DNA from 3 places in the Kitasatospora sp. NPDC058190 genome. Region 1 is predicted to be linked to each of the others. Evidence: riboswitches for the same ligand, from Rfam matches in the RefSeq annotation. Region 1 holds a riboswitch; each other region holds the start of a gene.
The links. Region 1 has a riboswitch for cyclic di-AMP ahead of ACFVWU_RS12690 (M23 family metallopeptidase). Riboswitches for the same ligand answer to the same signal wherever they lie in the genome.
Positions count from the first base shown of each region.

Region 2: it holds a riboswitch for cyclic di-AMP, as region 1 does, so the genes downstream of both, ACFVWU_RS21945 (NlpC/P60 family protein) here and ACFVWU_RS12690 (M23 family metallopeptidase) in region 1, are expected to answer to the same signal.
Region 3: it holds a riboswitch for cyclic di-AMP, as region 1 does, so the genes downstream of both, ACFVWU_RS38510 (peptidoglycan DD-metalloendopeptidase family protein) here and ACFVWU_RS12690 (M23 family metallopeptidase) in region 1, are expected to answer to the same signal.

Region 1 is NZ_JBHVVI010000020.1:86,517-93,583, forward strand. It holds gene ACFVWU_RS12670 (PP2C family protein-serine/threonine phosphatase) at 134-1,255, opposite strand; gene ACFVWU_RS12675 (TetR/AcrR family transcriptional regulator) at 1,751-2,338, opposite strand; gene ACFVWU_RS12680 (alpha/beta fold hydrolase) at 2,394-3,218, opposite strand; gene ACFVWU_RS12685 (YiaA/YiaB family inner membrane protein) at 3,314-3,604, opposite strand; cyclic di-AMP (ydaO/yuaA leader) riboswitch at 3,801-3,959, shown strand; gene ACFVWU_RS12690 (M23 family metallopeptidase) at 3,972-4,820, shown strand; gene ACFVWU_RS12695 (hypothetical protein) at 4,895-5,776, opposite strand; gene ACFVWU_RS12700 (GNAT family N-acetyltransferase) at 5,819-6,397, shown strand; gene ACFVWU_RS12705 (sensor domain-containing protein) at 6,538-7,067, shown strand, end outside.
Region 2 is NZ_JBHVVI010000047.1:33,227-40,293, reverse strand. It holds gene ACFVWU_RS21955 (NYN domain-containing protein) at 1-848, shown strand, start outside; gene ACFVWU_RS21950 (NlpC/P60 family protein) at 1,048-2,085, shown strand; cyclic di-AMP (ydaO/yuaA leader) riboswitch at 2,424-2,577, shown strand; gene ACFVWU_RS21945 (NlpC/P60 family protein) at 2,588-3,742, shown strand; gene ACFVWU_RS21940 (NlpC/P60 family protein) at 3,970-5,016, shown strand; gene ACFVWU_RS21935 (hypothetical protein) at 5,055-6,215, shown strand; gene ACFVWU_RS21930 (glycosyltransferase 87 family protein) at 6,249-7,067, opposite strand, start outside.
Region 3 is NZ_JBHVVI010000138.1:6,229-13,295, forward strand. It holds gene ACFVWU_RS38485 (amino acid deaminase) at 1-397, opposite strand, end outside; gene ACFVWU_RS38490 (sugar kinase) at 641-1,858, shown strand; gene ACFVWU_RS38495 (IclR family transcriptional regulator) at 1,896-2,645, shown strand; gene ACFVWU_RS38500 (RidA family protein) at 2,672-3,097, shown strand; gene ACFVWU_RS38505 (DUF2470 domain-containing protein) at 3,227-3,946, shown strand; gene ACFVWU_RS38510 (peptidoglycan DD-metalloendopeptidase family protein) at 4,288-5,253, opposite strand; cyclic di-AMP (ydaO/yuaA leader) riboswitch at 5,256-5,434, opposite strand; gene ACFVWU_RS38515 (MFS transporter) at 5,747-7,067, shown strand, end outside.

The DNA.
Region 1 (7,067 bases):
ATGGCTGATTCGCGTCCCGGGATGTGAGGGGCGCGTGTGCACGGTGTTGCGGAACGGACGGGGTCCGGTGCGGGAGCAGCGGCGCCACGTCGTCCGGCCGGGACCGGCGCCACCCGTTGCGGCCCCGTGCGGCTCAACCGGTCACGGCCGGACCGGCCGTACCGAGCCGCCGCACCAGTACCAGGGTGCGGTCGTCCGCGACGTCCTGCGCCACGGTGCGCACCAGCCTGCTCGCCGCGCCCCGGGCCAGCTGCTGCTGCGGCCGGTGCGTGCGCACCTCCGGCTCGGCGGCGGCCAGCAGCCGGCCCACCCCCTCGTCCAGGTCCCGGCCCGGCACCTCCACCAGGCCGTCGCTGAACAGCAGCAGCGAGTCGCCGTACCCCAGCCGCCCGGACACCGGCGGGTACGGTGCGCCCGGCACCAGGCCCAGCGCCGGGCCGCCGTGCTCGGAGGGCTGCCAGCCGTTCCTCCGGCAGTACCGCACGGGCGGCGGATGGCCCGCGTTGAACAGCCGGTAGCGGCCGGTCGCCGGGTGCAGCGCCAGGTGGACGGCGGTGGCGAAGTCGTCCTCCCAGCCCATGCGGACCAGGTGGTCGTTGGCGGCCGGCAGGAACGCCTCCGGCGGCACCCGGCCCAGCAGCATCGCGAAGGCGCCCGACAAGTGGGTCGACCGGGCGGCCGCCCGACTGCCCTTGCCCGACACGTCCACCAGCACCAGCTCCAGCAGGTCCTCCTCCGGGCGGTGGGCGCAGAGCAGGAAGTCCCCGGAGAAGGAGGCGCCACCGACCGGGGCCAGCTCGCTGTCGAAGTGCCAGTCCAGCAGCCGCTCCGGGAGGCGGGCCAGCGTCCGGTTGTGCTCGGCCAGCTCCAGCAGCATCGTGTCGCCCTGGGTGCCGCGCAGCCCCAGCCGGTGCCGGAACCGGTTCGCCGCCAGCACCGTCGCCCCCGTCGCGGCCAGCACCACCGTCACCCCCAGCCGCACCCCGCGCGGGTCCTGCACCGCCGCCCCCAGCCCGCTGCCCGCCAGCGCCGCGCACACCAGCACCAGCAGTTGGCCCCGCCGCAGCACCAGCCCGCCACCCACCACCGGCAGCACCAACGCCGACGGCGGCCACCCGTACGGCATCAGGATCGGCAGCACCCCCAGCACCACCGTCACCCCGAGCAGCGCCGCCAGCGCCACCCGCCCCGCCCGTATGTCCCCGTCCAGCAGCCGCCCGTACCACCGCCGCACCCTCGCTGTCAGTGCGGGCATCGGGACCTCCGCCAAACGTGGGCGGTCCCCTGTCATGACCACCGGTCAGCCCGCCACACTAGCCCGTCCACCCCCACTACCCCCCCAACCCCACGCGCCCCGCACCAGAACCCGGCTCACCCACCGGCTGGCTGTGCGCAGGAAGTCGGCCCGCCCGACTTCCTGCGCACAGCCGCCCCTCTCGACTGCGGGCTTTCCGGCTGTCCCGCGCAGGAAGGCGGCGGGCCCGACTTTCCACGGGCTTCCCTGCTCCGCCGGGCTTCCGGACGCTTCGGCGCCAGCCCGGCCCGGGTGTGCGTGGTCCGTCACCCGCCTCGCCCCTCTGGCGCCCCGCTGCCGCGCGAAGCCGGCCGGTTCGACTTCCTCGTACGTGCTCGGTGTCCCCGCTCCGCCCGCTCCGGCCGCGTGGCTGCGGGTGCGCCACCTCGGCCTTGCTGCGATGCCTGCCTTTCCGTGCCTCGCGGCCTCGCGCAGGAAGTCGGCGGGCCCGGCTTCCTACTCCTCCTCCTCCTCCTCCGCCTTCGGCCAGGTGCGGAGGCCGGTGGTGAGGGTGGTGATGAGGCGGTCGTGGGTGGTGGTGAGGTCTTCGGCGAGTTGGAAGGCGCCGGTGATGGAGAGGGAGGCGAAGCCGTGGGCGAGGGAGCGGACGGTGCGGGCGGCGTGGATGGCCTCGGGGCCGTCGAGGCCGTAGGAGCGGAGGACGGCGATGATGACGCCGACGAGGCGGGTGGCCGCGCGGGTGAGGTCGTCGTCGGGCTGGGGGGCCTGGGGGAGGGCGGTGTAGCGGTGCGGGTGTTCGGTGGCGTAGGCCTGGTAGGCGCGAAGAACGGCGGTGACGGCGTCGTCGCCGCTGCGGCCGACCGCGGCCTCGGCGAGCCGGTCGGCCAGTTCCTCGGTGACCCGGACGGCGATCAGCCGGCGCAGTTCGGCCAGGCCTCCGCTGACGTGCTTGTAGAGGGAGGGGGTGGCGACTCCCGCGCGGGCGGCGACGGAGGCCAGGGTGAGGGCCTCGGCGCCCTGCTCGTCGATGAGGGCGAGGGCGTGGTCGACGACCTGGTCCGGGGTCAGTCCTACTCGGGGCATGGGCTCGGTTTCTCCGTACGGCTGCGGTTCGGCGGGCTCGGCGGGATCGGCGGGTTCAGGCGAGCTCGGCGAGGAAGGGCAGCAGGGCGTCGGCGACGGCCTGCGGGTTGTCGGCCATCGGGTAGTGGCCGGACCCCTCGATCATCACCTTCCGGGTGCCGAGCGCCGCGGCCTGACGCTCGGCGACGGCCGCCGGGTCCGGGAAGTCGGGGTCCTTGCTGCCCATCAGGACGAGCGAGGGGCAGCGGACGGCCGCGCACCAGCCGATCGGCGCGGAGTCCCCGGTGACGTGTCCGCGGGTGGCGGTCTTGCGCCCGGGGGTGCGCAGGTCGGCGACCAGCCCGGCCACGTAGGTGTCGAGGTCGGCGGGCCGGGGGCCGGGGAAGGCCATCTTGCGCAGGTAGAAGCCCCAGACGGCGGGCCAGTGGACCATCGCGCTGCCCATGACGGCCATCACGCCGCGCATCAGGGCGTTGGCCTGGTGCTCGACGAAGGCGTCGATCAGCGCGATTCCGGCGACCCGCTGGGGTGCGTCCCCGGCGAGCTTGACCACGGTCGCCCCGGTGTAGGACTGCCCGACCAGGACGGCCCGCTCGATGCCGAGCTGGTCGAGCAGGGCGAGGACGTCGGTGGCGACGGCGGCCGGGCTGTAGTCGTCCCAGACGATCGAGGACTCGCCGAAGCCGCGCACGTCCATGGTGATGACCCGGCGCCCGGCGGTGGCGAGCAGCGGGTGCAGGTGCCGGTAGGCGCGGCGGCTGTCGAGCATTCCGGGGAGCAGGACGACGGGGGTGCCGTCGCCCTGCCGGGTGTCGTCGAAGGCGATCCGGCCGCCGGGGACGTCGAGGTACTGGGTGCTCGGGGTGATGGTGCCGTTCACGGTGGTCCTCCACGGGGTCGGTGCTGCCGATAGCCATAAAGCTATGGCTAATAGCCTTAGCCGTCAACCCCTTCCCCCGGTCTCCCGGGAACGGCTCAGGCCCCCTCGACCCGGAACGGGTCGTGCTCGCTGAGCAGCTTCTCCAGTCGGGCCTGGTCGACCCGGGCGACGGTGTCCGAGGACTCCTGCCGGTCCCGGATCACCTTGGCCAGCGTGAAGGCGGAGGTGACGGTGTAGAGGAGGCCGATCCCGAGGAAGGCCCTGGTCCACCCGCCGACGGGCAGGCAGGCGATCCCGACGGCGAGGGCCGAGCCGGAGATCGCGAACGAGAGGACGGCCTGGACGAAGTACGCGGCCGTGGTGCGTGACTGCATCGGTGCGCTCATGCCGTCAGGATGCGGCGGCGCGGCCGGGCCGCACATGAGTAGGAGTACTCAGATGGGCTGGGCGAACGACGGATCGTTCGTCGGCGTCCGGTCACCTGGCCCCCAGCCGTCCCGGACGGATGGCTTGGAATCAGGGCCTCCTAGGATTAACGTTTGATAACGCAGCGCGGTCGTCAATGCCGTACCCAGACGGCACCGTGCGCCGTCGCCTAATCCCGCCGACCGGCCTCCGGGCAGGTCAGGGAGCCGGGGAACCACGTTCCCTGGGGTGAATCGGCGGGGCCCCGGCCCGGCCGTAGGAGACCTTCCTGCTCCGAACCCGTCAGCTAACCCGGTAGGCGCGAAGGAAGGAAAGGAGCGCGCCTCCGTGGCGTCGACGCACACCCCGGCACACCCGGCCGGCCCCGCAGCCGGTACCCAGCTCCTCGACCCCCCCGGCCCGGACGGAACCGAGTCGCTCGGCACCGACGACTTCGCCCCGGAGGCCGAGGCCAACCGCCACCGGATGCCGCGTCAGACCCGCGGGGCCTCCCCGCTGCTCGGCGTCACCGCCGTCGCCGCCACCCTGGGTGCCACCGGTTTCGCCTCCGCCACCCCGGCCGCCGCGCCCGCCGTCGAGGCCGCGGACGAGGCCCCGGTCACCCTCGCCGCCGACCCCGGCCTCGCGCTCGCCGCCCGCATCCAGCAGCAGGCCGACAGCCAGCGCACCGCCGCCGAGGAGAGCGCCCGCCTGCAGGCCGCGCAGGAGGCCGAGGCGAAGGCCGCCACCAAGGAGGCCGACGCCAAGCGCGCCGCCGACGAGGCCGAGCGCGCCAAGGCCGCCGCCCTCACCCTGCCGGTGAAGGACTACAACCTCTCCGCCCACTACGGCCAGAGCGCCCGCTACTGGGCCCACCTGCACACCGGGCTGGACTTCGCCGCCGACACCGGCACCCCGGTCTACGCGGTGGGCCAGGGCACCATCACCTCGGCCGGCTGGTCCGGCGCGTACGGCTACCGGATCGTCGAGACCCTGCCCGACGGCACCGAGATCTGGTACTGCCACCTCTCCTCGATCATCAAGGGCTCCGGTGCGGTCGGTTCCGGCCAGCAGATCGGCAAGGTCGGCGCGACCGGCAACGTCACCGGCCCGCACCTGCACTTGGAGGTCCGCCCGGGCGGCGGCGCCCCGGTCGACCCGGAGACCTGGCTCCAGCAGCGCGGCCTCACCCCCTGACGGGAGCCCCCGACGAGAACCGGGAGCCCTGACGCGACGCCCGAGGGCCCCGGACACCCGGGGCCCTCGGCCGATCACTGCGCCGACTCCGCCGGCAGCTGCGCCAGGTAGGCGTCGATCTCCTCCGCCCCCGGCTCCGGCGCGAGCTCCGGGAACTCCTCGACCAGCAGCCGCGGCAGCCCCGGCACCGTCCACTCGCCGATCAGGTCGAGCGCCACCTCGGCCGCCGCCGTCTCGAACTCCCCGAAGTCCCCGGCCAGTTCGTCCGGCATCGGCCGTCCCAGCGCGTTCAGCTCGGCCAGGTTGCGGTAGCTGCGCCGCATCAGGCCCTGTTCCAGCAGCCGCCGCGCGCCGTCGGTGGCCATGCCGACCGACAGCACCCGGCCCGGTCCCCAGCCCTGCTCGTCCGGTTCGTCCAGCCAGCCGGTCGGCACCAGCGCCTCGAACCCGGCCAGCCGCTCCTCCTCGCCGAGCCCGGCGAAGCCGGCCAGCCAGTCCCGCACCGCCGCCCCGTCCGTGGTGTCCACCCCGTGGGCGTGCAGCAGCACCGCGTACAGCCGCGGCCAGGTGACCAGGTCGGCGCGGCGCAGCAGTCCGGCCGCGACCTCGCCCTGCCACTCGGCCTCGGCGTGCAGCCGCTCCTGGCGCTTGGCGTTGAGCCGCTTCGCCGCCCGCTGGTGGTCGACCAGCAGCCGTACGGCGTCGCCGTACGCGAGCGGGTCCGCTTCCGGGGCGGGTTGGACGTAGAGGTGGAGCCGCTCGTACAGCAGGTGCTCCACCGCGTTGGAGGTCAGTTCGGGCCAGCCGTCGTGCATCCTGCCCTCGCCCAGTTCCAGCAGCGCCAGCACCGTGCGCAGCGGCTCCTCGGCCACCGGCGCGCGGTCCTGCTCGGCCGCCCAGTCGAGCAGGTCGGCGGCCCTGGTGCGCGGGGCGAGCCGCAGGTCTTCGTCGTTCATGTTCCGAACGGTAGCCGTCGGACGGGGGTAGGGTCGGCAGCCATGGTCCCCGTACGCCTCACCGGCCCCAGGCTCGCCATCCGCGAGTACCACCACACCCCGGAGGAAGTGGACGCGCTGCACGCGCTGTACGGCGACCCGGAGGTGACCCGCTACCTCCCCTTCGAGCCGCGCGACCGGGAGACCTGCGCCGACCAGATCGAGCTGTACCTGGAGGAGGCGATGGCCGAGGAGCGGGACACCTACCGCCTCGCCGTCGTCCGGCGGGAGGACGCCGAGGACCCGGCGGACGCGCTGCCGATCGCGCACGCCAGCCTCACCCTCGGCAAGTACCGCTCCGCTCACCTCGGTTACGTGCTGAGCCGCGGGGTGTGGGGCCGCGGCTACGCGGGCGAGACCGCCGGGCTGCTCTGCGAGCTCGCCTTCGGCCTGCTCGGGTTGCACCGGCTGGCCGCCCGGGTCGACGTGGACAACACGGCCTCCGCCAAGGTGCTCACCAGGCTCGGCTTCCAGCTGGAGGGGCGGGTGCGGCACGACCTGTACAAGGGCGGCGTCTGGTCGGACTCGTACCTGTACTCGCTGCTCGTCGACGAGTGGCCCGGCCCTTCGGTGTCGTCCTGACCCCGGAAGCGGACCGGGCCGGGGGTTAACCCCACCCCCGATCCGCCGGTCCCCCGGATGCCCCCTGAGCTGCGGCTCGGCCAGACTATGGGGCGTCAGGGAGTACGAACGACCGCGAGAACGAGGGGCCGGGGCCGGAGATGAGCAGCAGCCGAAGCATGCTGGACCAGGAGTGGGACGTCCACGGTGGTTACGGCGACGACGGCCCGCACACCGCCCGGGCCCGCCGCACCGAGCGGCCGCCGGCCTTCTGGCGGGCGCCGTTCTCCGCGCACTACTACCGCGAGATCGGCTACGTGCTCACCGGCCTGCCGGTGGCGATCGCCGGCTTCACCGTCGCGATCACCCTGTTCTGCTTCGGCCTCGGCACCGTCGTCACCGTCCTCGGCCTGCCGGTGCTGGCCGGCCTGACCAACATCGCCCGCGGCCTGGGCCGGGCGGAGCGGGCCCGGGTGCGCGGCATGCTCGGCCTGGACGTGCCAGGCCCGGCGCCGGTGCGGCCGGTCCGCCCGGGCAACTGGGGCGGGATCACCGCGCGGCTGGCGGACGCGGCGGGCTGGAAGGCCGTGCTGTACCAGGTGGTGATGTTCCCGTGGGCGGTGTTCAGCTTCGCGGTGACGCTGACGTTCCTGCTGCTCGGCTGGCTGATGGCGCTCTACCCGCTCTACCA
Region 2 (7,067 bases), on a different contig from region 1:
TGGACCGGCAGCGCGCGGAGTTCGAGGGCGTCCGGCGGGAGGCCGAGTCGCTGCGCAAGAAGGTGCGCTCGCTGGAGAGCGACACCCGCCGGGCGCAGGCCGAGACCCGGCGGGTGACCGGGGAACTGGAGGCCGCGAAGGCGCAGGCCGTGACCGAGCGCAGCGCGGCCGAGAGCGAGGCGCGGCGGCTGCGGCACCGGGTGTCCGAGCTGGAGAACGCCGCCGAGCAGGGCCGCCGTTCGGCCCGCGAGGGGCGCGGCGTCGAGGACATGCGGCTGCGGCTGCTGCTGGACACCGTGCTGCAGTCGGCGCAGGGGCTGCAGCGGGAGCTGGCGCTGCCGGTCTCCCAGATCCGTCCGGCGGACCTGGTGGAGGCGGTGGTGCCGGGGGCGGCCTCGCCGCACGACGTGGCCCGGCGCGGCCTGGCCGAGGACGATCCGGCGCTGCTGGACCAGCTGCTGGCGATCCCGCAGGTTCACCTGGTGGTGGACGGCTACAACGTGACCAAGACCGGCTATCCGACGCTGCCGTTGGAGCAGCAGCGGATCCGGTTGTTGGGCGGGCTGGCGATGCTGGCCCAGCGCACCCAGGCGGAGGTCACCTGTGTGTTCGACGGGCAGGACCTGGACGTTCCGGTGATCATGGCGCCACCGCGTGGGGTTCGGGTACGGTTCAGTCGGACCGGGGAGACCGCGGACGAGTTGATCCGTCGTCTGGTGCGGGCCGAGCCGCAGGGCCGTCCGGTGGTGGTGGTGTCCACCGACCGGGAGGTCGCGGAGGGCGTGCGGAAGGCGGGCGCGCGCCCGGTGGCGTCGGTGCTGCTGCTGAACCGGCTGGCCCGGCCCTGACCTCGGGTCGGGCGGTGTGGAGCCCGGGCAGTGTCCGTTTTGCGAGGGTGTGCGGATCCCGTGAAGTCAGCGTGGGGGCCGGAGTTCACGCCTTCGGGGAGTGGCAAAACGGATAGATCTTCACTAGGGTCTGGCGTCAAACCTATTTTCCGGAATCTCATCCGATCAGGTGAGTCCGATGGAAGAAGGAGCCGGTCCCTTGGCCTCCCACCGCCGTCCCAAGCAGCCGAGCCGCGCGCGGGTCTCCGTGCTCACCGCTGCCGCTGCGACCGCGGTCGCCCTCTCCGCCCAGGTGGGTGCGCACGCGGCGCCGCAGCCGAGCAAGGACGACGTCAAGGCGCAGATCGACCAGCTCCAGCAGGAGCAGGAGCAGGCGGCGGAGAAGTACAACGGCGCCAAGGAGCGGGCCGACCAGCTCCGCAAACAGGCCGACCAGCTGCAGGACCAGGTGGCCCGCAGCCAGGACCAGATGACCCAGCTGCAGGCGGGCCTGGCCGAGGTGGCGGGCGACCAGTACCGCACCGGCGGCATCGACCCGTCCGTCCAGCTGATGCTCTCCTCCGACCCGTCCGGCTACCTGGAGAAGGCCTCCAGCGTCCAGCAGGCCAGCGCCAGCCAGACCGAGGCGCTCAAGAGCCTGCTCGACCAGCAGCGCCGGCTGGACCAGGAGAAGGCCGAGGCCGCCGCGGTCCTGTCCTCGCTGGACTCCACCACCAAGGACCTGAACCAGGCCAAGTCGGACGTCAACCAGAAGCTGAAGGCCGCCCAGGACCTGTTGAACTCGCTCAGCGCCGCCGACCGCGCCGCGCTGAAGGCCCAGCAGCAGCAGGACGACCGCGCCTCGCGCGGCACGGCCCGGGTCGACCTCAGCAGCCTGCCGCCTGCCAGCGGCTACGCGGCCGTGGCCGTCGCCAAGGCGATGAGCAAGCAGGGCTCGCCGTACCAGTGGGGCGCCACGGGGCCGAGCACCTTCGACTGCTCGGGCCTGATGCTCTGGTCGTACGCCCAGGCCGGCGTCTCGCTGCCGCGCACCTCGCAGGAGCAGGGCAACGTCGGTACCGCGGTGCCCTCGCTGGACCAGGCCCAGCCGGGCGACCTGGTGATCTACGGCAGCGACCGGCACCACGTCGGGATGTACATCGGCAACGGCATGGTGGTCCACGCGCCGCACACCGGGGACGTGGTGAAGGTGATGAAGGCCGACGCGATGCCGATCAACACGATCCGCCGGGTCTGACACCCCGACACGCCGGAAAGTCCGGGTTCCGCTCCTGTGATCCGCGCCACCCTCCTGTCGGGGGTGGCGCTTCGGGTTTGTCCGTTCCGTGGTCGGCCGGTGAGATCCGATCAGCTTTGCGTGCAGCAGCGATCACCATCGGTCATTTTCACAAAAGAACACGGGAAATCTTCCGTCTTTTTTCTGACAAGGATTTGAACGGATCACGGTTCAGTTACTAGGGTCGTGCCCCGAACCACCGCACTGTCGATCACCCAGCCTGGGTGGCGGCGGTGGTTACCGTCGAGTTCGCGAAACAGCGGGGCAGGTCGAAGTGACTGCCCGACAGGGGAGCCCAGTGGTCGGGGGCGCTGCGGAGCGGAGCCGGGGAACCACGTTCCTCCGGGGTGAATCGGCGCCAGGTCGGCCGCTGGAACGGCTGTGAGGCGTCGTAGGGCATGCTTCCGGCCCGAACCCGTCAGCTCACCCGGTAGGCGGACGTAGGAAGAAGGAGTCCGCCTTCGTGGCGTCCCATCGTCGTCCCAAGCCCGCCAGCCGCGCCCGTGTCTCGATCCTGACCGGTGTCGCCGCGGCAGCCGTCGCCCTCTCCGCGCAGTCCGGCGCGCACGCCGACCCGCAGCCGACCAAGGACCAGGTCAAGGAGCAGGTCGACCAGCTCAACGAGCAGGCCGAGCAGGCGACCGAGAAGTACAACGCCGCCCAGGAGAAGCAGCAGGCCCTGGAGAAGCAGGTCTCCGGCCTGCAGGACCAGGTGGCCCGGCAGCAGGCCCAGGTGACCGACATGCAGGGCGGGCTCGCCGAGATCGCCGGGGAGCAGTACCGCAACGGCGGCATATCCCCGACCGTCCAGCTGATGCTCTCCACCAGCCCGGACAACTTCCTCAACCAGGCCGGTGCGCTCAACCAGGCCGGTGACACCCAGAAGAACCAGCTGAAGCAGCTCCAGGAGGAGCAGCGCAAGCTCGACCAGGACCGCACCGAGGCCCAGGGCAAGCTCGCCGAGCTGGAGTCCACCACCCAGCAGCTGAAGACCTCCAAGGAGGAGGTCCAGAACAAGCTGAAGGCCGCGCAGGACCTGCTCAACACCCTGACCGAGCAGGAGCGCCAGGCGATCCGTCAGGCCGAGGAGAAGGCCGCGGCCGACGCCAAGGCCCAGGCCGACGCAGCCGCGAAGGCCGCCCAGCAGCAGCAGGCCGCCGCCGACCGCGCCTCGCGCGACAGCGGCCGCACCGACATCAGCTCGGGCTCGGGTTCGGGCTCCGCGGCCTCCTCCTCGCCGGTCGCCAAGCCGGCCGCCCCCGGCAGCTCGCACGGTGCCGCCGCGCTGGCCGCCGCCGCGAGCAAGGTCGGCAGCCCGTACGTGTGGGGCGCCACCGGCCCGGGCTCCTTCGACTGCTCCGGCCTGATGGTCTGGGCGTTCAACCAGGTCGGCGTGTCGCTGCCGCGCACCTCGCAGGAGCAGGCCGGCGCCGGCACCCGGATCGGCTCGGACATCTCCCAGGCCCAGCCCGGCGACCTGCTGATCTTCTACAGCGACGCCCACCACGTCGGCATCTACGCGGGCAACGGCCAGGTGCTGCACGCGCCCAAGCCGGGCGCCTCGGTCCGCTACGAGGCGGTCTCCAACATGCCGCTGGCCTCCATCGTGCGGGTCTGATCCCCGCCCAGGCCGTTTCGGGCCCGGTCCTCCACCACGGAGGGCCGGGCCTGCGGCTTTTCCGGCGACTTGGACGAATGTCCGATTGGGGGGCGAATATTCGGGTCAGGAGGGGTTTGGACTCGCTTGCCCGGACTCGCTAACGTCTGCCACCGGACTCCCGCTCGACGGCCGCCCGTTGGGGCGCGGCCGCGGGGCCGTGCCCCAGGATTGGAGCCGCCGCCGCCATGTCCGTGCACCGTCGTTCCCAACTGCTCGCCCGTGCGCTGGTGCTGACCGCGGCAGCCGCCACGGTCCTGAGCGTGACGGCCGGCGGCAGCGCCCAGGCCGCTCCCGGCGCGCCGGACACGCCCGATCTCAGGGACGTCAAGGCGCAGGTCGAGAAGCTGTACGACGAGGCCGAGCGGGCGTCCGAGAAGTGCAACGCCGCGCAGGAGGCGCAGAAGCGGCTCCAGAGCGAGACCACGCTCCTCCAGGGCGAGGTCGCCGCCGGCCAGGACCAGCTCAACCAGCTGCGCGGGGACCTCGCGACCGTGGCCGGGGCCGAGTACCGCGGCGGCGGGATGACCCAGACCGCCCAGCTGATGCTCTCCAGCGACCCCGCGTCCTACCTCGCCCGCGCCCGCACCTTCGGGCAGGCCGCCGAGCGGCAGCAGGAGACGCTGCACGAGCTGGTCGGCCGTCAGCGCAGGCTCGACCAGCGCCGAACCGAGACCGCGGGCAAGCTCGCCGAACTGGACCAGGCCCGGCGCTCGCTGGCCGAGAACAAGCAGCAGATCCAGCAGCGGCTGGCCAAGGCCCAGCAGCTGCTCAACAGCCTGAGCGCGGCCGAGCGGGCCCGGATGGTCGTCCAGGACGCCGACGACGCCGAGCAGCGCGCCACCCGCGGCACCGACCGGCTGGACCTCGGCACCACCCCGGCCGCCTCCGAGCGCGGGGCGGCCGCGCTGGCCGCCGCGGTGCGGATGATCGGCTCGCCGTACGTCTACGGATCCACCGGGCCCCGCGCCTTCGACTGCTCCGGTCTGATGTACTACAGCTGGCGGCAGGCCGGAGTGACCCTGCCGCGCACCTCGCAGGCCCAGGCTTTCGCCGGGCAGCGGATCAGCCTCTCCGAAGCGCGGCCGGGAGACCTGGTGATCTTCTACCGGGACATGCACCACGTCGGGATGTACGCCGGCGGCGGGGTGATGGTGCACGCCCCCTACCCGGGCGCCAAGGTGCGGTACGAGAGCGTCAACGCGATGCCGGTCGCGGGAGTGGTCCGGCTCTGAACGCGACGACCTCCGACCCGGCCGACATACCCGGTCGCGTGCTGTCCCGGCGCGCTGCGCTGCTGCTGGCGGCCGGCGGGCTGACCCAGCTGTCGCTGCCCCCGGCCGCGCCGCCGACACCCGGGCGGCCGGTCGACCAGCGAGCCGAGGTGGCCGATCTGCTGGCGGCGCGGGCGCGCTCGCTGCCCGCCTGGTCCGGGCTCACGGGGGCCGAGGCGGTCTACCGCAATCTGGTGCTGTCGCCCGATCAGAGGTCTTCGGCGGCCGACGGGCAGGACCGGCTGACCGCCGCCGTCGAACTGGCGGTGCGGATCGCCGGCTACGACGAGTACCCGGTGGTGTACCCGCGCCGGATCGCGCTGGTCCGGGAGGCGGGTGGCTGGCGGGTCGAGCGGGAGGAGGCCGCGAGCGGCCCCCCGGCGCTGTGGGACCTCGGCCCCGCCCGTACCACCCCCGGCGCGCACTGCCTGGTGCTCGGCCTGGCCGAGGGGCCGGACCCGGCCGGGCTGGTCGCGGTCGGGGACAAGGCGGTGCCGGCCGTCAGCGCGGTGTGGGGCGGCGCCTGGCCGGGCCGACTGCTGCTCGAACTGCCCGCCACCGAGACCCAGTTCGCCCGGCTGCTGGAAGCCGACCCGGCGGGCTGGACGGGCATGGCGGCGGTCACCGTGGCCGCCCCCGGAGCGCCGTGGCACACCCCGGCGGACCGGGTGGTGATCAACCCCGATGCGTTCGGGCGGCTCAGCGACTTCGGCCGGCAGGTGGTCGTCACCCACGAGGCCACCCACGTCGCGACCAGGGCCGACACCCGGGCCTGGACCCCGCTGTGGCTCTCCGAAGGTGTCGCCGACTGGACCGCCTACCGGGACTCCGGCCGCCGCCCCCAGCAGATCGCCCCCGAGCTGGCCCGGGACGTCGCGGCCGGGAAGCTGCCCACCGCGCTGCCCGCCGACGCGGACTTCACCGCCGGTGCCACCGGCATCGCCCAGGCCTACGAGCAGTCCTGGCTCGCCTGCGACCTGATTGCCCGTCGCTGGGGGACCGACCGGCTGGTCGCCTTCTACCGGGCGGTCGGCGCGGGCGACGGGCAGGGCGAGGACGGAGAGCACCGGATCGACCGGCTGCTGCGCGGTGAGCTGGGCGTCGGGCTGGCCGAGTTCACCGCGCTCTGGCGGGCCGAGGTCTCGTCCTTGAAGGGCTAGCCGGGGCGGCCGGCGCCCGGCCGGGCCCGAGGCTCAACGGCCGGCCGGGTGGTCGATGCCGTCCAACAGGTCCTGCTCGTACGCGATGCCCGGGCGGACCGGGTAGGAGGAGGCGGACGGCAGTGCCGGGGTCTTGTCCAGCACCACGGTGGGCGGCAGGGCCGCCGCGGCGCGGGTGGAGCGCCAGAGCCGGACGCCGGAGAGCACGGCGGCGGTCAGCAGCAGCAGGTTGCGCAGGGTCAGTACGGTGACGGCCCAGGGGTCGCTGGCGAGGATCTGGGTGAACATGGTCGGGAACTCGACCAGCGTCAGCGGACAGGCGATCAGGATCAGCAGCGCCACCGGGCGCTGGCTGGTGCCGCGTACGGTCAGGCAGACCGCGGCGACGCCGATCAGCCAGACCAGGTACTGCGGGCTGATCACCCGGCTGGTCACCACGAAGACCAGCAGCGCGCACAGCGCGGCGTCGTACATGGTGGCCGCGTTGCGGCGGCGGGCGGTGAAGCGCCACAGCAGCAGCCAGAGGAAGCCGAGCACGGTGCCGGCCAACATCACCTTGCTGATCACACTGACCCACGGCCCGAGCATCTCGGGGGAGCCGTAGTTCATGGTGACCTTGCCGTCCCAGGCCCCGGCGATCCGGGCGAAGTGCAGCGGCAGCGCGCCGACCGACTCGACCTCGATGCCGCGGCCCGCCTGGAAGGTCAGGAAGTCGAAGGCGCCGTTCATCCCGGCCGCGAGCAGGAAGCCCACCGAGACGGCGGTGGCCGCGGCCAGCGTCCAGGCGCGGCGGGTGCGGCGGCCGGAGGGGGTGCCGATCAGGCCGAGCAGCGGCCAGATCTTGACGATTCC
Region 3 (7,067 bases), on a different contig from region 1:
CGAGCAGGATCCGCTGCACGCCGAAGGCGCGGGCGACCCGGACCTGCGGCAGGTTGGCGAGGGTGATGCCGTGGCTGCCGGCGGCGAGCTGGGCCTGCCACAGGGCGGGCGCCATGGTGGTCTTGCCGTGCGGGGCGAGCGCGACACCCGCCTTGGCGCACCAGTCGGCCATGGTACGGACGTTGTGGTCGAGCGCGGCGCCGTCGAGGGTGAGCAGCGGGGTGCCGAGTGAGGAGAGGGTCGGGCCGGTGGCGAGCCAGTCCCGGACGGTGTGTCCCCAGCTCTCCGGCGGGGCGGCCTTGAACCGCCAGTCGAGCGTCTCATCGGCCAGCGCCGCCACCGCCGCTTCGGCGATGCCCGGCCCGTTGGTGCCGTTCGCGAACGTCTGCTCCACCATTTCCTCCATCCACCTCGTTGCAACATGCGCAACGAGGGTTGCACATACTGGCAGCACGGTTCTAGCATCGGCGCCGGATCACGGTCAACGGACCCGGCTGACGGTCAAACACCCACGGTCGAACACCGACGGTCTGACACCGACGGTCCAACGCCGACAGTCACGCACCGACGCTCAAGCATCGACGGTCGGCCCAGGTCGACCCGCGCACGACGGAACGGCCGCAGACGAGGAGCCCAGCAGATGCCGCGACAGGACGCCCCGGGGCCGACACGCCGCCCCGGTCCTCCCCCGACGGCCGTCTGCGTGGGCGAGTCGATGGCCGCCCTGCTCCCGGACCGCCCGGGCCCGCTGGAGGCGGTGGAGAACTTCCGACTGTCCGTCGGCGGCGCGGAGTCCAACGTGGCCGGGGCTCTGGCCGCACTCGGCGTGCCGACCGCCTGGATCAGCCGGGTCGGCGACGACGGCTTCGGCCGCCGCCTGCTCGCCGAGCTCGCCGACCGCGGGGTGGACGTCTCCGCCGTCACGGTCGACCCGCACCGACCGACCGGCCTCTACTTCAAGGAGGTCGGCGGCGACACCGGCCACCGGCACGACCTCGGCCCCGGCCGCAGCCGCCTTCACTACCACCGGCGCGGCTCCGCGGCCGCCGCGCTCTCCCCCGCGCTGCTCACCGACCCGGCCGCCGTCGCGCTGCTGGCTGGCGCCCGACTGCTGCACCTCTCCGGCATCACCGCCGCACTCTCCGACGACTGCCTGGCCCTGCTGCGCGCCCTGCTCGCCGACTGCCGCCCGGGCCCGCTGGTCAGTTTCGACCTCAACTGGCGCCCCGCGCTCTGGCGCGACCGCGACCCGGCCGTGCTACCACCGCTGCTGGACGCCGCCGATCTGCTGCTGCTCGGCGCCGACGAGGCGCAGGCCGCCTTCGGCACCGACGAGCCCACCGCGCTGCGCCGCCGCTTCCCCTCCCCCGCCACCGTCGTGGTCAAGGACGGCGCCCGGGTGGCCACCGCCCTGGAGCGGGACGGTACGGCGGTCGCCGAACCGGCGCTGGCCGTCGAGGTGGTCGAGGCCACCGGCGCGGGTGATGCCTTCGCGGCCGGCTACCTGGCCGGCACGATCCGCCGCCTGGACCAGCGCGGCCGGCTGCGGCTCGGCCACCTGAGCGCCGCCTGCGCGCTGACCGCCCCCGACGACCAGACCGAGCTGCCGCCCGAGCCCGTGGTGGCCGCGCTGCTCGACGCCTCGCCCGCCGACTGGGCCGCCACCCGGGTCAGCGCCGAGGGCATCACCTCCCCGGCGCTGCCCGCCGACGACGGGTCCCGAGCCCGGGGCGAGCGGTCCTGGACCCGAGGCACCCGAGCGCGAACCCGCGGCGAACAGCCCCGAGCCCAGGCCGATCCACCCCCGCCGCAGGCCGACCCGACCGGGACCCGGGCCGATCGGGCCCGGGCGCGATGAGCACGACCCCCAGCCCACTGACCGGAGCCCGAGCCCGATGAGCCAGACCGTCACCCGCGCCCTGCGCATCCTCGCCCAGCTCGGCGAGGGCGAGCGCTCCCTCGACCAGCTGGCCGAGGTGCTCGGCGTCCACAAGACCACCGTGCTCCGACTGCTCCAGAGCCTGGAGGAGGAACGGTTCGTCTACCGCGACTCCGCCTACCGCTACCACCTCGGCGCGGGCCTGTTCGCGCTCTCCGGCCTCGCTCTGGAACAGCGCGGCATCCGCCGGATCGCCGCCCCGCACCTCGCCGAGCTGAACGCCTCCACCGGCCAGACCGTGCACCTGGCCGCGTACGAGGGCGGCGAGGTGGTCTACATCGACAAGTTCGACTCCCGCCATCCGGTCCGGATGTACTCCCGGATCGGCCTGCGCACCGCGCTGCACTGCGCCGCCGTGTCCAAGGTGCTGCTGGCCGACCTGCCGCCGGCCGAGCGCCACCGGGTGGTGGCCGGGATCGACTTCACCCCGCACACCGAGCGCACCCTCGCCACGCCCGAGGCGCTGCTCACCGAGCTGGAGAAGGTCGCCGCCCGGGGCTGGGCCGAGGACCACGCCGAGCACGAGTCCTTCATCAACTGCGTGGCCGCCCCGATCCGGGACGCCAGCGGCCGGGTGGTCGCCGCCGCCTCCATCTCCGTCCCCGACGTCGTCCTCCCGTACGAGCAGGTGCTGGACCTCCTCCCGCGACTGCTCACCACCGCCCGCGCCGTCTCGGCCGACTGCGGCAGCCCCGACCGCATTTGACGGTCCGCCACCTCCAAAGGAACCCCATGTCCGAGCACCCCCAGACCGGCGACAAGACCGAGATCCGCACCGACGGCGCCCCCGCCCCCGCGTGGATGTTCTCCCAGGGCGTCCGCAAGGGCCCGATCCTGCAGGTCTCCGGCCAGGGCCCGCAGGACCCGGCCACCGGCGAGTACCTCCACCGCGGCGACGTGAGGGCCCAGACCCGCCGCACCCTGGAGAACGTCAAGGCCATCGTCGAGGCGGGCGGCGCCACCATCGAGGACGTGGTGATGTTCCGCGTGTACCTCACCAAGCGCGCCGACTTCCCGCTGATGAACGAGGTCTACGCCGAGTTCATCGAGGAGAACATCAAGCCCGGCGGCGTGAAGCCCTGCCGCACCACGGTCTTCGTGGAGCTGCCCCAGGAGCCCATGCTGGTGGAGATCGACGCCCAGGCCGTCGTCGCCTGACGCCCCGCGAAACCCCCGAGCGCCCGGACGCCGTCACGCGTCCGGGCCCTCGCCGCACCCCGCCATCCACTTGCCACACCCTTGCGCGGACATTAGGTTAGGCTCACCTAACCACCAGGAGGTCCGTTCATGAGTCTGCCCACCGGCGACGCCGAGGTGCCCGAGCCCACCACCGCCGAACGGGTCCACAGCCTGCTCAGCGCGACCTCCTCACTCACCGTCCGCGCCCTCGGCGAACACCACGACCTGGACACCCCGGTCTCCGTGCACGGCTCCCGGCTGCGGCTGCGCGCCCCGCTGGACGCCCCGCTCACCGCGGCCGCCGCCGAAGCCACCGAGGGCCTGGCCGTCGTCCTCGACGTCACCGACGTGTCCCCGGTCGCCGTCCGCGACCGGATCCGCGGCCGCCTCACCCTGGCCGGCCGGCTGCACCTGGCCCACCTCGCCGACGACGGCCTCAGCGTCCACCTGCGCGTGGACGTCGCCCACGCCGTCCTCGCCACCCCGTACGGCACCGGCGCGCTCACTGCCGTCGACCTCGCCCTCGCCGCCCCCGACCCGCTGGCCCGGCACGAGGCCTCGCTGCTCACCCACCTGGCCGACGAGCACGCCGACGCCCTCGACCTGCTCACCGGCCTGCTCGACCCGGCCCTGCTCGCCGGACACCCGGACATCCGCCCGCTCGCCCTCGACCGCTACGGCCTGGTACTGCGTCTGGACCACCCGCACGGCCACCGCGACGTCCGCCTGGTCTTCCCCGAACCCGCCGGCGACACCGAGGACTTCGGGCACCGGATGCACGAGCTGCTGGCCGCCGCCGAGCACGGCCTGCCCGTCCGCCGGAACTGACCACGCCCGGGCGTCACCGCTCGACGGCGTCCTCCGGCACGATCCGCCCCATCCGCGCGTACCGCTCCGGCCGTCGGCGCCGCACCGCCGGCGCCAGCGCGATCCCACCCACTCGAACTCCCCCGGAGCCGCGAACGGCAACGGCCGGCCCGGCTCCACGAGGGGTCCTCGCGAAGCCGGGCCGGCCTTGGGCGTGTCCCGCGCCCATGTCCACCGGTGCGGCGATCACCCGGTCGAGCGGTCACCCGACATGACCATCCCGGGCGGTCGATTCGCCCCGCACCAGCGGTGGTTCCTGAAACCCGCGGTCAGCGCGGGGTCCGAACAGGGGCTGCGCAGCGTCAGAGCGCGACGCCGTGCACCCGCAGGTAAGCGACCGGGTTGATGTCCGAGCCGTACTCCGACCCGGTGCGGATCTCGAAGTGCAGGTGCGGGCCGGTCACGTTGCCGGTGGCGCCGGAGAGGCCGAGCCGCTGGCCGGCGGTGACGGTCTGACCGATCTTCACACCGATCACGGAGAGGTGCGCGTACTGGGCGTACCTGCCGTCAGCGAGCTTGATCTCGACCTGGTTGCCGTAGGCACCGCCGTTGCCGGCCTTCACCACGACACCGTTGGCGACCGCGCGCACCGGGGTGCCGGTGGAGGCGACGAAGTCCTGGCCGGTGTGGTGGCCGGAGGCCCACATCGAGCCGGCCACGCCGTAGGCCTCGCCCAGCACCGGGTTGGCCAGCGGGGCGACATAGCCGGAGGTGACGGCGACCGGGGCTGCGGTGACGGCCTGGGCCGGAGCGGCGTTCTGAATCCGGGTCTGGACCTGGACGCCCGGCTTGGCGGCCTCGGTCCGAACCTGCACCTGAGCATCTGCGGCAGCGGCGGCGCTCTGGGTGACCGGGGCGGCCGGCTCGGCCGGGGCCGCAGGCTCGGCCGGGGCCGCAGGCTCGGCGGCGTCGGCGTGGGCCGCGAGCGACAGCCACTGACCCGGGAAGACCAGGTTCGGGTCGGTGCCGACCACCGAGCGGTTCTGCTCGTACAGCGCGGGCCAGGCGCCCTCGACGTTCCGGGCGTCGACGATCGTGGACAGGCTGTCGCCGCCGACGACGCGGTAGCCGTCGTGGGCGGCGGCCGGGGCGGCCGACCCGGCATCCACGGCGGCGGCGTGCTGCACGACCGAGGCGGCCGGGGCGTTGTGGGCCTGGGCGCTCATCGTGGTCACGAGCGGCAGGGCGAAGGAGACACCGGTGACGGCGACTGCGATGCCGATGCGGGCGGCGCGGGGCACGGCGATACGACGAGCCTGAGCAGGCATGGGATTCCTCTCCGACGCCTGCGAGGTGAGCTGTCGGGTTCGGGCTGGAGTTGCCCGGCCGCACGCGCGGCTTCACCCCGAGCCGGTCCTGGACGTTCGCGCTGAACAGCGCGGACTCCGGTCCGGCGACTTACCTGTGGGTCCCCCGCTCCTGCCGTGCAGAGCTCAGTTCGAACCACTGGGCAGCGGCAGGACTCGGCGTTCCACCCGGTGGATCCACCCAGGCTGGCCGGGTGGTCGCTGAACTAAAACCCATCCGTTCGGGTGAAGCAATGTCGATCTCTTGAACCAGCGACAACCCCCCGCGGCGCGGTCACCCTCCGCATGGCCCACCATGCGGTGCGTGCACAATCCATTCACTCGGCGCCACTGCTCCACGACGCTGCGCCGCCCTCGGCGGCCCAGTGCGACCATCCGCTCACGCACCGCCCACCCTGGACACACCGCCCGGTGACCCTTGTCACGTGCACCCCGCCGGGCGCAGGATCGGGCCGTGGCCACCTCAACGGCCGGCACCCTGCGCCTGAGCACCGCGCAGGGCCGCTGGGTTCTCCTGGCAACGGTGCTCGGTTCCAGCATGGCGATGCTCGACGGCACCGTGGTGAACGTCGCCCTGCCCCGGATCGGCGCCGACCTCGGCGCCTCCCTGGCGTCCCTGCAATGGACGCTGAACGCCTATCTGCTCACGCTGGCGGGCCTGATCCTGCTCGGCGGCGCGCTCGGCGACCGGTACGGACGGCGCAAGGTCTTCCTGATCGGCGTGGTCTGGTTCGCCGCCGCCTCCGCGGCCTGCGCCCTCGCCCCGAACATCAACGTGCTGATCGCCGCCCGCGCCGTCCAGGGCATCGGCGGGGCGCTGCTCACCCCCGGCTCGCTGGCCATGCTCCAGGCCGTCTTCCATCCTGACGACCGCTCGGCGGCGGTGGGCCTGTGGTCCGGTCTCGGCGGGGTGTCCGCGGCCATCGGCCCCTTCCTCGGCGGCTGGCTGGTGGACGGCCCCGGCTGGCGCTGGATCTTCCTGCTGAACCTGCCGCTGGCCGCCGCCGTGATCGCGGTCAGCTCCCGCTACGTCCCGGAGAGCCGCGACGAGTCCGCCTCGGGCCGCTTCGACGTGCCCGGCGCGCTGCTCGCCGCACTCGCCCTCGGCGCGATCACCTACGCGCTCACCGCCGCCGGGGAGGGCCTGTCCCCCGCCGTCTGGCTCACCGGCGCGATCGGCCTGCTGCTCGGCGCCGCCTTCGTCGCCGTCGAGCGCCGCGCACCCGATCCGATGCTGCCGCTCGGACTGTTCTCGTCCCGGCTGTTCACCGCCGTGAACCTGGTCACCCTCTGCGTCTACGCGGCCTTCAGCGGGGTGTTCTTCCTGCTGGTGGTCCAACTGCAGATCGTGTCCGGCTTCTCGCCCCTGGTCTCGGGCTTCGCCCTGGTGCCGATCACGGTGCTGATGCTGACCCTGTCGGCGCGCGCCGGCCGCCTCGGCAAGCGGATCGGCCCGCGCATCCCGCTCACCGTCGGCCCGCTGCTCTGCGCCGCCGGGGTGCTGCTGATGCTGCGCACCGGCCCCGGCTCCTCCTACTGGGCGGACGTGCTGCCCGCCGTCGCGGTGATGGGCAGCGGGATGACCCTGCTGGTCGCACCGCTGACCGCGACGGTGCTGGCCGCCGTCGACGTACGGCACGCGGGCATCGCCAGCGGCGTCAACAACGCCGCCGCCCGCGCGGCCGGCCTGCTCGCGGTGGCTGCCCTCCCGGCGCTGGCCGGCCTGAGCGGCGATGCCTACCGGGTGCCGTCCTCGGTGGACTCCGCCTTCCACA